Regions from separate parts of the Desulfosporosinus sp. Sb-LF genome, predicted to be linked through region 2. Evidence: a T-box and tRNA genes for the amino acid it is inferred to sense, from the RefSeq annotation. Region 2 holds a T-box; the other holds one or more tRNA genes.
What was found. The T-box of region 2 lies ahead of thrS (threonine--tRNA ligase). A T-box ahead of a tRNA ligase gene usually reads a tRNA of that ligase, here a tRNA-Thr.

Region 1: it encodes a tRNA-Thr, which carries the amino acid that the T-box ahead of thrS (threonine--tRNA ligase) is inferred to sense. The anticodon was not compared.

Annotation. Positions count from the first base shown of each region.
Region 1 covers NZ_SPQR01000029.1:4,184-8,590, forward strand. The annotation lists gene E4K68_RS20085 (hypothetical protein) at 1-513, opposite strand, end outside; gene E4K68_RS20090 (multiheme c-type cytochrome) at 531-1,808, opposite strand; tRNA gene E4K68_RS20095 (tRNA-Glu) at 1,981-2,056, shown strand; tRNA gene E4K68_RS20100 (tRNA-Val) at 2,069-2,144, shown strand; tRNA gene E4K68_RS20105 (tRNA-Asp) at 2,153-2,228, shown strand; tRNA gene E4K68_RS20110 (tRNA-Tyr) at 2,255-2,338, shown strand; tRNA gene E4K68_RS20115 (tRNA-Met) at 2,448-2,522, shown strand; tRNA gene E4K68_RS20120 (tRNA-Gln) at 2,566-2,640, shown strand; tRNA gene E4K68_RS20125 (tRNA-Lys) at 2,645-2,721, shown strand; tRNA gene E4K68_RS20130 (tRNA-Gly) at 2,730-2,804, shown strand; tRNA gene E4K68_RS20135 (tRNA-Arg) at 2,811-2,887, shown strand; tRNA gene E4K68_RS20140 (tRNA-Thr) at 2,904-2,979, shown strand; tRNA gene E4K68_RS20145 (tRNA-Leu) at 2,986-3,070, shown strand; tRNA gene E4K68_RS20150 (tRNA-Ser) at 3,085-3,175, shown strand; tRNA gene E4K68_RS20155 (tRNA-Asn) at 3,184-3,258, shown strand; tRNA gene E4K68_RS20160 (tRNA-Ile) at 3,260-3,337, shown strand; tRNA gene E4K68_RS20165 (tRNA-Gly) at 3,344-3,417, shown strand; gene E4K68_RS20170 (CoA-binding protein) at 3,503-3,883, opposite strand.
Region 2 covers NZ_SPQR01000022.1:6,864-11,270, forward strand. The annotation lists gene E4K68_RS19315 (hypothetical protein) at 1-43, shown strand, start outside; gene E4K68_RS19320 (putative sporulation protein YtxC) at 415-1,287, shown strand; T-box leader at 1,375-1,597, shown strand; gene thrS (threonine--tRNA ligase) at 1,685-3,619, shown strand; ribosomal protein L20 leader region at 3,786-3,917, shown strand; gene infC (translation initiation factor IF-3) at 3,946-4,407, shown strand, end outside.

The DNA.
Region 1 (4,407 bases), on a different contig from region 2:
AAACCAAAAAGCAGTTGCAAGGAGGAGCCAACGTGTCTTTTGGGTTAAGTTATAGCTTCTGGATTTTGGATGATCATCTAAGGATGTCAACAAACCGATGCATCCCAGAGCCACAAACGCTAGCGGAGCAAAGACAGGATTTCCGCTAGTTAAGCCGGAAAAAGATACTACATTTCCAGCAGAGGCACCTTGGAGGTGAAACCCAAAGCCCACAATCCCCGTAATAACACCGATAAAGTTGATAGCAATATTAAGGAACTGAGTCCAACCTGGTTTGGGTTTCAATAACAACAACAGGGCGGAGAGCGCAGCAATAGGGGAAAAAATAATAGGTATCCATTCATAGAGTGGATAGAAGCGATTCAGCGCGTGTGCAATGAGGACATCGAGAAAAACAATAAGGTAGTTAATACAAAGAAAGAACAGAATTAGCCTCGTTTTGGCTATAGGGATATTTAGGGGCCGTTTTGTCAACCATTGGTAGGAAAAACACCCCGTAATTGAGGATTTCATAGTTCAAGACTCTCCTTTTAGCGACCTTCTATTTTCGTTGATTTACTGGTGTCCTGTGCTGATGTTGTAGCTGTTACCCCTTTGCTACGAAGCTCGGCATCTTTCTCCTTAAGCTCAGTGAGGTCAATTAACTGTTCATAGAATCCATGCCACTGAACATAATCGGGACCGTTCATAAATGCACCAAACCGCGAGCGTCGTCCCTCATGGTGCCAAATCTCGAACCCTTTAAAATCAATCGAACTCGAAAAGGGAGCGGCGGGAATTAGCCCGTCATCTTTTAGTTTTTTGATGATTGTCTGCGCGGTCGCAACGTTCTCATTTCCTTTTAACACAACTTTATCCGCATTATCATACATCGTTTGTATGGTTGTCTTAGCATGGCACTCTAAACAGACCGTTTGCATGTTAACACGATGTGTCTCCCAATTTACGCGCTTTTCTGCCTGGGCAGGGGTCAGTTTCCAACTGAGGCGTTGACCGACATCATGGGTCCCTTGAGCAGCGCCGAATGAAGACATATGACAGATTGCGCAGGTAGGGGCATCGAAGTTCTTACTAGATAATGTGCCAGCAGGAGCATTCCAATCCCAAGTGGCTCCTTTATTGGCATAGATCGTACCGTGGATGGACTCCTCGTAAATTTCCTTCATGGGGTGGTCTGGACCAAGGTGGCAAGATCCACAGATTTCGGGTTTGCGAACTTGTGCCTTGGAAAAGGTGTGTCCCGCGTGGCATTTTGCACAGTCTCCAAAGGTTCCGTCGGCATTGGGCTTTCCGATACTATGGCATACTTCACAAGCCATCTTAGTGATTTCTGGGCCTTCCATATGATAAAGGTCATTATATTTTCCTGTAGATGAAAGCCCGTAGCGCTTTAGTTGTTCATCAGTAAAAGCGGATGCACCTGTTTGAGCATACCATGCTGGCGCGCCATGACGGCTATGATCGAATTGTGTAGTTTGAGTGGGATGGCACTTGGAACAATTTTGAGGTGTAGGTCGTAGGACGATATTGTTTTCATAATGATTCACCGTGAGTTTGCCACCAGGTTCACCTCGGTGGCAATCGATACATGCAACCTTACTTGCCGCATGCTTGCTTTCGCCGTATTGTTTAACGACACCAGGTGTAGTTCGATTATGGCAGGTGAGACAACTTCCTCCATTTCCTGCAAAGGAAAGGGTAGCTTGATCTCCCTTGTTGGATGTGCTCCACATCGAGAAGAGATAACCTGCTGCAATAGTGATAATCAAAGCAGCGATCACATTACGCCAAAGTTTACTTTGCTTCATACTATCCGGATAAACCGGATGCACCTCCTTACCATCAATTACTGTCAGTTAGTATTTGTAAAGGGCAAAAAAATACTCTATATTGTTCCATTGTAAATAATTAAAAAAAGTTTGAGGAAATGAGTTGACATTTTGGGGATGTTGGGCTATACTAAAAAAGTTCTCAAAACGTGGCCCGTTGGTCAAGCGGTCTAAGACACCGCCCTTTCACGGCGGTTACACGGGTTCGAATCCCGTACGGGTCACCAAACAGAATAAATGGGCGATTAGCTCAGTTGGTAGAGCGCCTGCCTTACAAGCAGGATGTCGGCAGTTCGACCCTGTCATCGCCCACCAGAAATTATGGCCCCGTGGTGTAGCGGTTAACATGCCTGCCTGTCACGCAGGAGATCGTCGGTTCAAATCCGATCGGGGTCGCCATTATAATTCATGCCTAGAAGCTTAATGGGTAGGTGGCCGAGTGGTTAAAGGCGACAGACTGTAAATCTGTTCCGCGAGGTACGATGGTTCGAATCCATCCCTGCCCACCAATTCTAACACTGAGAAATGAACTTTGGAATTATTTCCAATAGGGTGATAGAAAAGCTAGTCTGGTAGATGAACGGAGAGGTTTAGAGGACCTCAAGTATTACAAATTGTCGCGGGATGGAGCAGCGGTAGCTCGTCGGGCTCATAACCCGAAGGTCGTCGGTTCAAATCCGGCTCCCGCAACCAAGGTATTGGGATCTAGGCAAATGCTTAGACTTAATATATAAATTGGGGTGTCGCCAAGCGGTAAGGCACCAGACTTTGACTCTGGCATTCGTAGGTTCGAATCCTCCCACCCCAGCCAAAACGGGCCATTAGCTCAGTCGGCTAGAGCACCTGACTTTTAATCAGGGTGTCCCGCGTTCGAGTCGCGGATGGCCCACCAAGCAATTTGCGGGTGTAACTCAGTGGTAGAGTGTCACCTTGCCAAGGTGAAAGTCGCGAGTCCGAATCTCGTCACCCGCTCCAAAAAACGCGCTCGTAGCCCAGCTGGATAGAGCGTCTGACTACGAATCAGAAGGCCGGGGGTTCGAATCCCTCCGAGCGCACCAAAAAATTAAACAAATTGCCGTTGTAGCTCAGTTGGTAGAGCGTATCCTTGGTAAGGATAAGGTCACCGGTTCAATCCCGGTCAATGGCTCCAGCAAATGCGGGAGTGGCGAAATTGGCAGACGCGCACGCTTGAGGGGCGTGTGGGTAACACCGTACGGGTTCAAGTCCCGTCTTCCGCACCAACTTTAAAGGATTTGGAGAAGTACTCAAGTGGCTGAAGAGGACGGTTTGCTAAACCGTTAGGGTGGGTAACTGCCGCGAGGGTTCAAATCCCTCCTTCTCCGCCAGCATATATTCCTCGATAGCTCAATGGTGGAGCAACCGGCTGTTAACCGGTAGGTTGTAGGTTCGAGTCCTACTCGGGGAGCCATGGCAGGGTAGCCAAGTCGGTCTAAGGCAAGCGGTTCATACCCGCTCATCCGAGGGTTCGAATCCCCCCCCTGCTACCAAAACGCGCGGGTGTAGCTCAATGGTAGAGCACTAGCCTTCCAAGCTAGCTACGTGAGTTCGATTCTCATCACCCGCTCCATATGAAATTATAACCGCACCGTCAGGTGCGGTTTTTGCTATATGCTTACTTTGTAAGCTTATAGTTCACTAATCCATTAATCTACTCATGTATGGAGCAACACGCACTGATTATGAATTACTGTGATCCCGTGTTCTTTGCCATTACGAATAGCCTCGTCGTTTTCACTACCGGGTTGCATCCATACCCTGGTGATTCCAAGATCGATGCAATCTCTGATGACTTGTTCGGTAATTTTGGGTGGAACGACAACACTTACGGCATCAGGTTTCGACGGTAATGTGGCTAAGGAGGAATAGCAAGGATCTCCGTCGATACTTTCAAGCCCGGGATTAATTGCATAAACCGAGTAACCAGCATTTTTTAGTTTAGCGTACACTTTATAACCAAATTTTTCCTGGTTATTAGATACGCCAACCACAGCCCAAGTTTTATGGACTAAAAATTGGTTCATATCATCCGACATCGTTAAGACTCCTTTCTGATAATCAATTTAGATGAGTACAGTGTAAAACAAAGAGTATCGAATAGCAACTAGAGTACCCAAGCCCATGTAGTAATATTAATGACGTTGAAGAAAGTGGTCCAACTCATAATTTGCCTGCCACTTGGATAATTTCCAATCTGCAAATTACTAACCGTGGGGACAAGGCAGGTAAGAGACTCTTAATATTCAATAAAACCCCATGAGGAGGGGTTGACGATTTTGTAGTAAATGTGGTATATTATTAAACGTCGCTGGTCGACGTGCAAACACAATATAACGACACAATAAACGGAATTAACCAGTTGACAGTAAACATTAAAAATGCTATTATATCTAAGCGTCGTCAAATAAATACTAGAAGTTGTAGACGCGAAGAAGCATAAGTTTACTAAGAAACTAATTCCTAACCATGGTCTTTGAAAACTAAACAACAAGGACAGCCAATGAGAGAAACTCGAAAGAGTTTCAAAGAAACAATGAGCAAGTCATCATCTTCTTCAATA
Region 2 (4,407 bases):
CGAAGCTAAGAATAATGTCGAAGTGCGATTTAAAATAGTATAGACAAATTAGGAGGGGAGGTATGGATAAAGAGAAATCAAATCAAAAGAACCTTTTTAAGGATTAAAGGAAAGCTGACTAAATGAAGCTGTCAATAAGGACGGCTTTTTTTAATTGCCATTTTTAGAGTTCTCGAGGGTTTGGATTATATTTTAGCCTCCTGAGTAAATAAATTAGATATGTAATACCAGAAGTTTAATTGCCCTAAGAAAGTGACTTGAAAATTGAAAGAGAATAAAATCTTGTGTTTATGGAAATATTAAGGAATGTCTTGGCATTTGAAAAAATATATTTCGCAGAAAAGTGCTTAGAGATTGGCCCAACCGAAATATGACTTCAACTAAGTCATATACTCTAGTATGGGAGGGGTGCCAGTGGAACATTCCGTGCAATTAGGAACGCAAAATTATCGGGAAAGTATATGTGATTGCTTACGCGAATTGCGTGATCAAGAACAACTTCCTTTGCAAATCGTTGAACAGCGGCAGGGAAAACGCTGGCTCATTCAATGTCAATTTCAAGACTCTTCGGCAGAGATGACAGAAAACGAAGATGTAGTTCAAAAAATTCATCGTTATTATTTGGCGAATGCTCTGGCGGAGACGATTTTAATTCATTGGGAGAAAGATTACGTAGCAGAGATACTTAAAAAGAATAATCAACTAAAGCGAGATAATAGGCAGAGGGTACTAAAAAAGGCTTTGGATTACTTGAATAGCGGCTTAGGGCAAGTTAAAGGATATCGAGTAAATAGAAAAACAAGCCTTGTTACGCAAATCTTAGGTTGCCTAGATCATAGCTCGGTTTTCGATATTGAGGGATTTTTGCGTTTTCGTGCCCAGGATTATAAAGGAGAAGTGAAAAACGCTGTAGAATTTGCCATTGATGAGGACGTTATCGAAAAGGAATACTTAGAGTTTATTCAATTATTGAAACGCTTTGTGGATAGTCAATCCCCTAATTTAGAAAGCTTACACGTCGGAATAACGTCAAAGGGTAAGTTCTATCTCTATAACAATGAGGGGGACAATGTAACCCATAAGTTTTTAGAGGACTACCAACTCGATAATGTTCATGAATTAGGGTATGAAGATCTATTGATCAGCGCATTGATTGCGGTTGCACCTCGTCAAATTACACTACATATACGATACGACGGTTACGAAGACACGTTGCAAACTATTCAGAGTGTTTTCGGGGACCGTGTACGAAACTGTCCAGGTTGTTCTCTATGTGAAAAGTTTTGACAAATAAGTGAGTTCCTTGTTATACTATGGACAGGAATTGTGCCAATCTGCCAAGCAGATAGTTTGAGATAATATGTCAATATGATAAGAAAATCGTTGAAAGGGAGAGTACTCTGTTTTTTTGTGTAAGAGAGGGAATGCCTTGGCTGCAAGCATTTCTCACGAACGTACAGGAGAAAACCACCCTTGAGTGCTGGGCTGAAATAAGTAAGCTTTGCCGTACCCCGCGTTAAGGGAAATCGAGTGAAAGGCCTTTATTAGATGACCTTTTAATTGGGTGGAACCACGGGAGTAAACTCTCGTCCCTTGCAGGGACGAGAGTTTTATATTTTCCATTTATAAAGTAAACTTTTCAAGTGCCTCTTTTGCTTGTCAAATTTAGTAAGGAGTGATAATTATGATTCAAGTTACCTTAAAAGATGGATCAATTCGCGAGGTAGAGCAAGGAACAACCATCGGAGAATTAGCAGCTTCTATTTCTCGAGGATTGGCGAAGGTAGCTGTAGCAGGAAAGGTTAATGATAAGCTGAAGGACCTAGCCTATGGGCTTAGGGAAAATGCGGCTGTAGAGATTGTTACGATAGATAGTGAGGAAGGCTTAGATATACTGCGACATTCCACGTCACACTTGATGGCTCAAGCCGTAGGAAATCTATTTCCAGGGACAAAGCTTGGTTTTGGACCGACGATTGCTAAAGGATTTTATTACGACTTTGATTCCGAACATGTCTTTACTCCAGAGGATTTGGCGCTTATTGAGAAGGAAATGAGTCGCCTGGTAAAGGAGAAGTATTCTTACGAACGCCGAGAAGTGTCTCGAGAAGAGGCGTTAACGTACTTTGGTGACCTAGGGGAAAAATACAAGGTGGAACTTATTGAGGGTCTCCCAGACGATGTTGCAATTTCACTATATACTCAAGGAAATTTCACAGACCTTTGCGCAGGACCTCATCTGCCTTCAACGGCTAGTATTAAGGCCTTCAAGCTCATGAGCCTAGCGGGTGCATATTGGCGGGGGAACGAGAAGAATAAAATGCTTCAACGTATCTATGGAACTGCCTTTTCTAAGCCTTCCGAACTTGAAGATCATCTGTTTAAGCTGGAAGAAGCCAAACGACGTGACCATCGTAAACTCGGCTTAGAGCTGGATCTTTTTAGTTTACACGAAGAAGGACCTGGTTTTCCGTTCTTCCATCCAAAAGGCATGATCTTACGTAATGCGCTGGAGGATTTCTGGCGACAGGAACACCGTAGACGCGGCTATCAGGAGATTAAGACTCCAATCATCCTCAATCGCTCGATGTGGGAACAATCTGGGCACTGGGATCATTACAAAGAAAACATGTATTTCACTGAAATTGATGACCAGGATTATGCTGTGAAGCCCATGAATTGTCCAGGCGGTATGATCATGTATAAAACAAAAATGCGCAGTTATCGAGATCTTCCACTTCGTGTAGGGGAACTGGGACTTGTACATCGCCATGAACTTTCGGGTGCACTCCATGGTTTACTACGGGTTCGAAACTTTACCCAAGATGATGCGCACCTCTTTATGCTTCCATCCCAAATCAAGGAAGAATTAATCGGGGTTATTGAACTGGTGGACTATTTCTACAAAGTATTTGGGTTTGAGTATAAGGTGGAATTATCGACCCGTCCTGAGGATTCCATGGGTTCGGATGAAGACTGGGAAACGGCAACCAAGGCTCTCCAGGGAGCATTAGAGGACAAAGGGATTGATTACAACATTAATCCAGGTGATGGAGCGTTCTATGGACCTAAGATTGATTTTCATGTGAAGGATTGTCTCGATCGAACATGGCAATGCGGAACGATCCAACTGGATTTCCAAATGCCGGAAAAATTCGACTTAAATTATATTGGAGAAGACGGCCAAAAACATCGGCCTGTGATGATTCACCGGGTCGTCTATGGAAGTATCGAACGATTCATCGCACTACTGACAGAACACTATGCAGGGGCTTTTCCTGTCTGGCTGGCGCCCATTCAAGTCCGTATCCTTCCGGTCAGTGAACGGCATCATGAGTATGCAAAAACCCTGGCCTCCCGTCTGAATGACCTGGATATAAGGGTAGAAGCGGATGAACGCAAAGAAAAGATTGGCTATAAGATCAGGGAAGCTCAAACTGAAAAAATCCCATATACGTTAGTTGTCGGGGATCAGGAAGCTGAATCCAATAGTGTGGCAGTCCGAAGGTACGGGCAAGGTGATGTTGGAGAAAGGGTGACCGTTGAGGAGTTTATTGCCCTCGTCCAAGAAGAGGTTAAGAGCAAAAGAATTCTAAAAATTAGTCCCAAGGAAGCCTAAGACAGAATAGGATGGGAAAACCTCAAGTATTGTTAATAGTAGCTGGCAAACTGTTTTAGGGGAATGGGAACAGGGGATTGTGATAATATCACAGAACAACAACAGGCATGTTAAGAACGAATGTTGATAGTTGTTGACATGAGGGAATTTTTGAGGTAAGATATTCGTTGTCAAGTAGAAGCCATCCGCTTCTCACCTTACGGCATTTGTCGGTATGGTATCTTCTGGTCCTGAGCTTAGTGTGTGCTCTTGATTGTTTAGAAGACGGGTGGTGATTCACCCGTCTTTTTTCTATTACGTTGAAATTTTAATGGGGGTGGTTTCTTATTAGCAAGGACTTAAGACTAAATGACGAAATCCGGGTGCGGGATGTTCGTCTCGTCGGTGAAGAGGGAGAACAACTCGGGATTATGACGGCTCGAGATGCCTTGAGCCTCGCTGTCGAGAAGTCTTTAGATCTCGTCGAGATTGCGCCGACGGCCAAACCGCCGGTCTGCAAACTTATGGACTATGGAAAGTATAAGTATGAGCAGGCTAAGCGAGATAAAGAGGCTCGCAAGAAACAAAAGAACATGGAAATCAAAGAAGTCAAATTGCGTCCGAACATTGAGGATCATGACTTCGAAACAAAAGCCCGTAATGCCCAACGCTTTTTGATTGATGGGGATAAGGTTAAGGTAACCATCATGTTCCGGGGGCGGGAGGTTACCCACCCTGAGTTGGGAAAAGCACTATGTGTAAGACTCGCTGAATTCTGCAAAGCAGAGTCTACTGTAGAGCGCGAACCA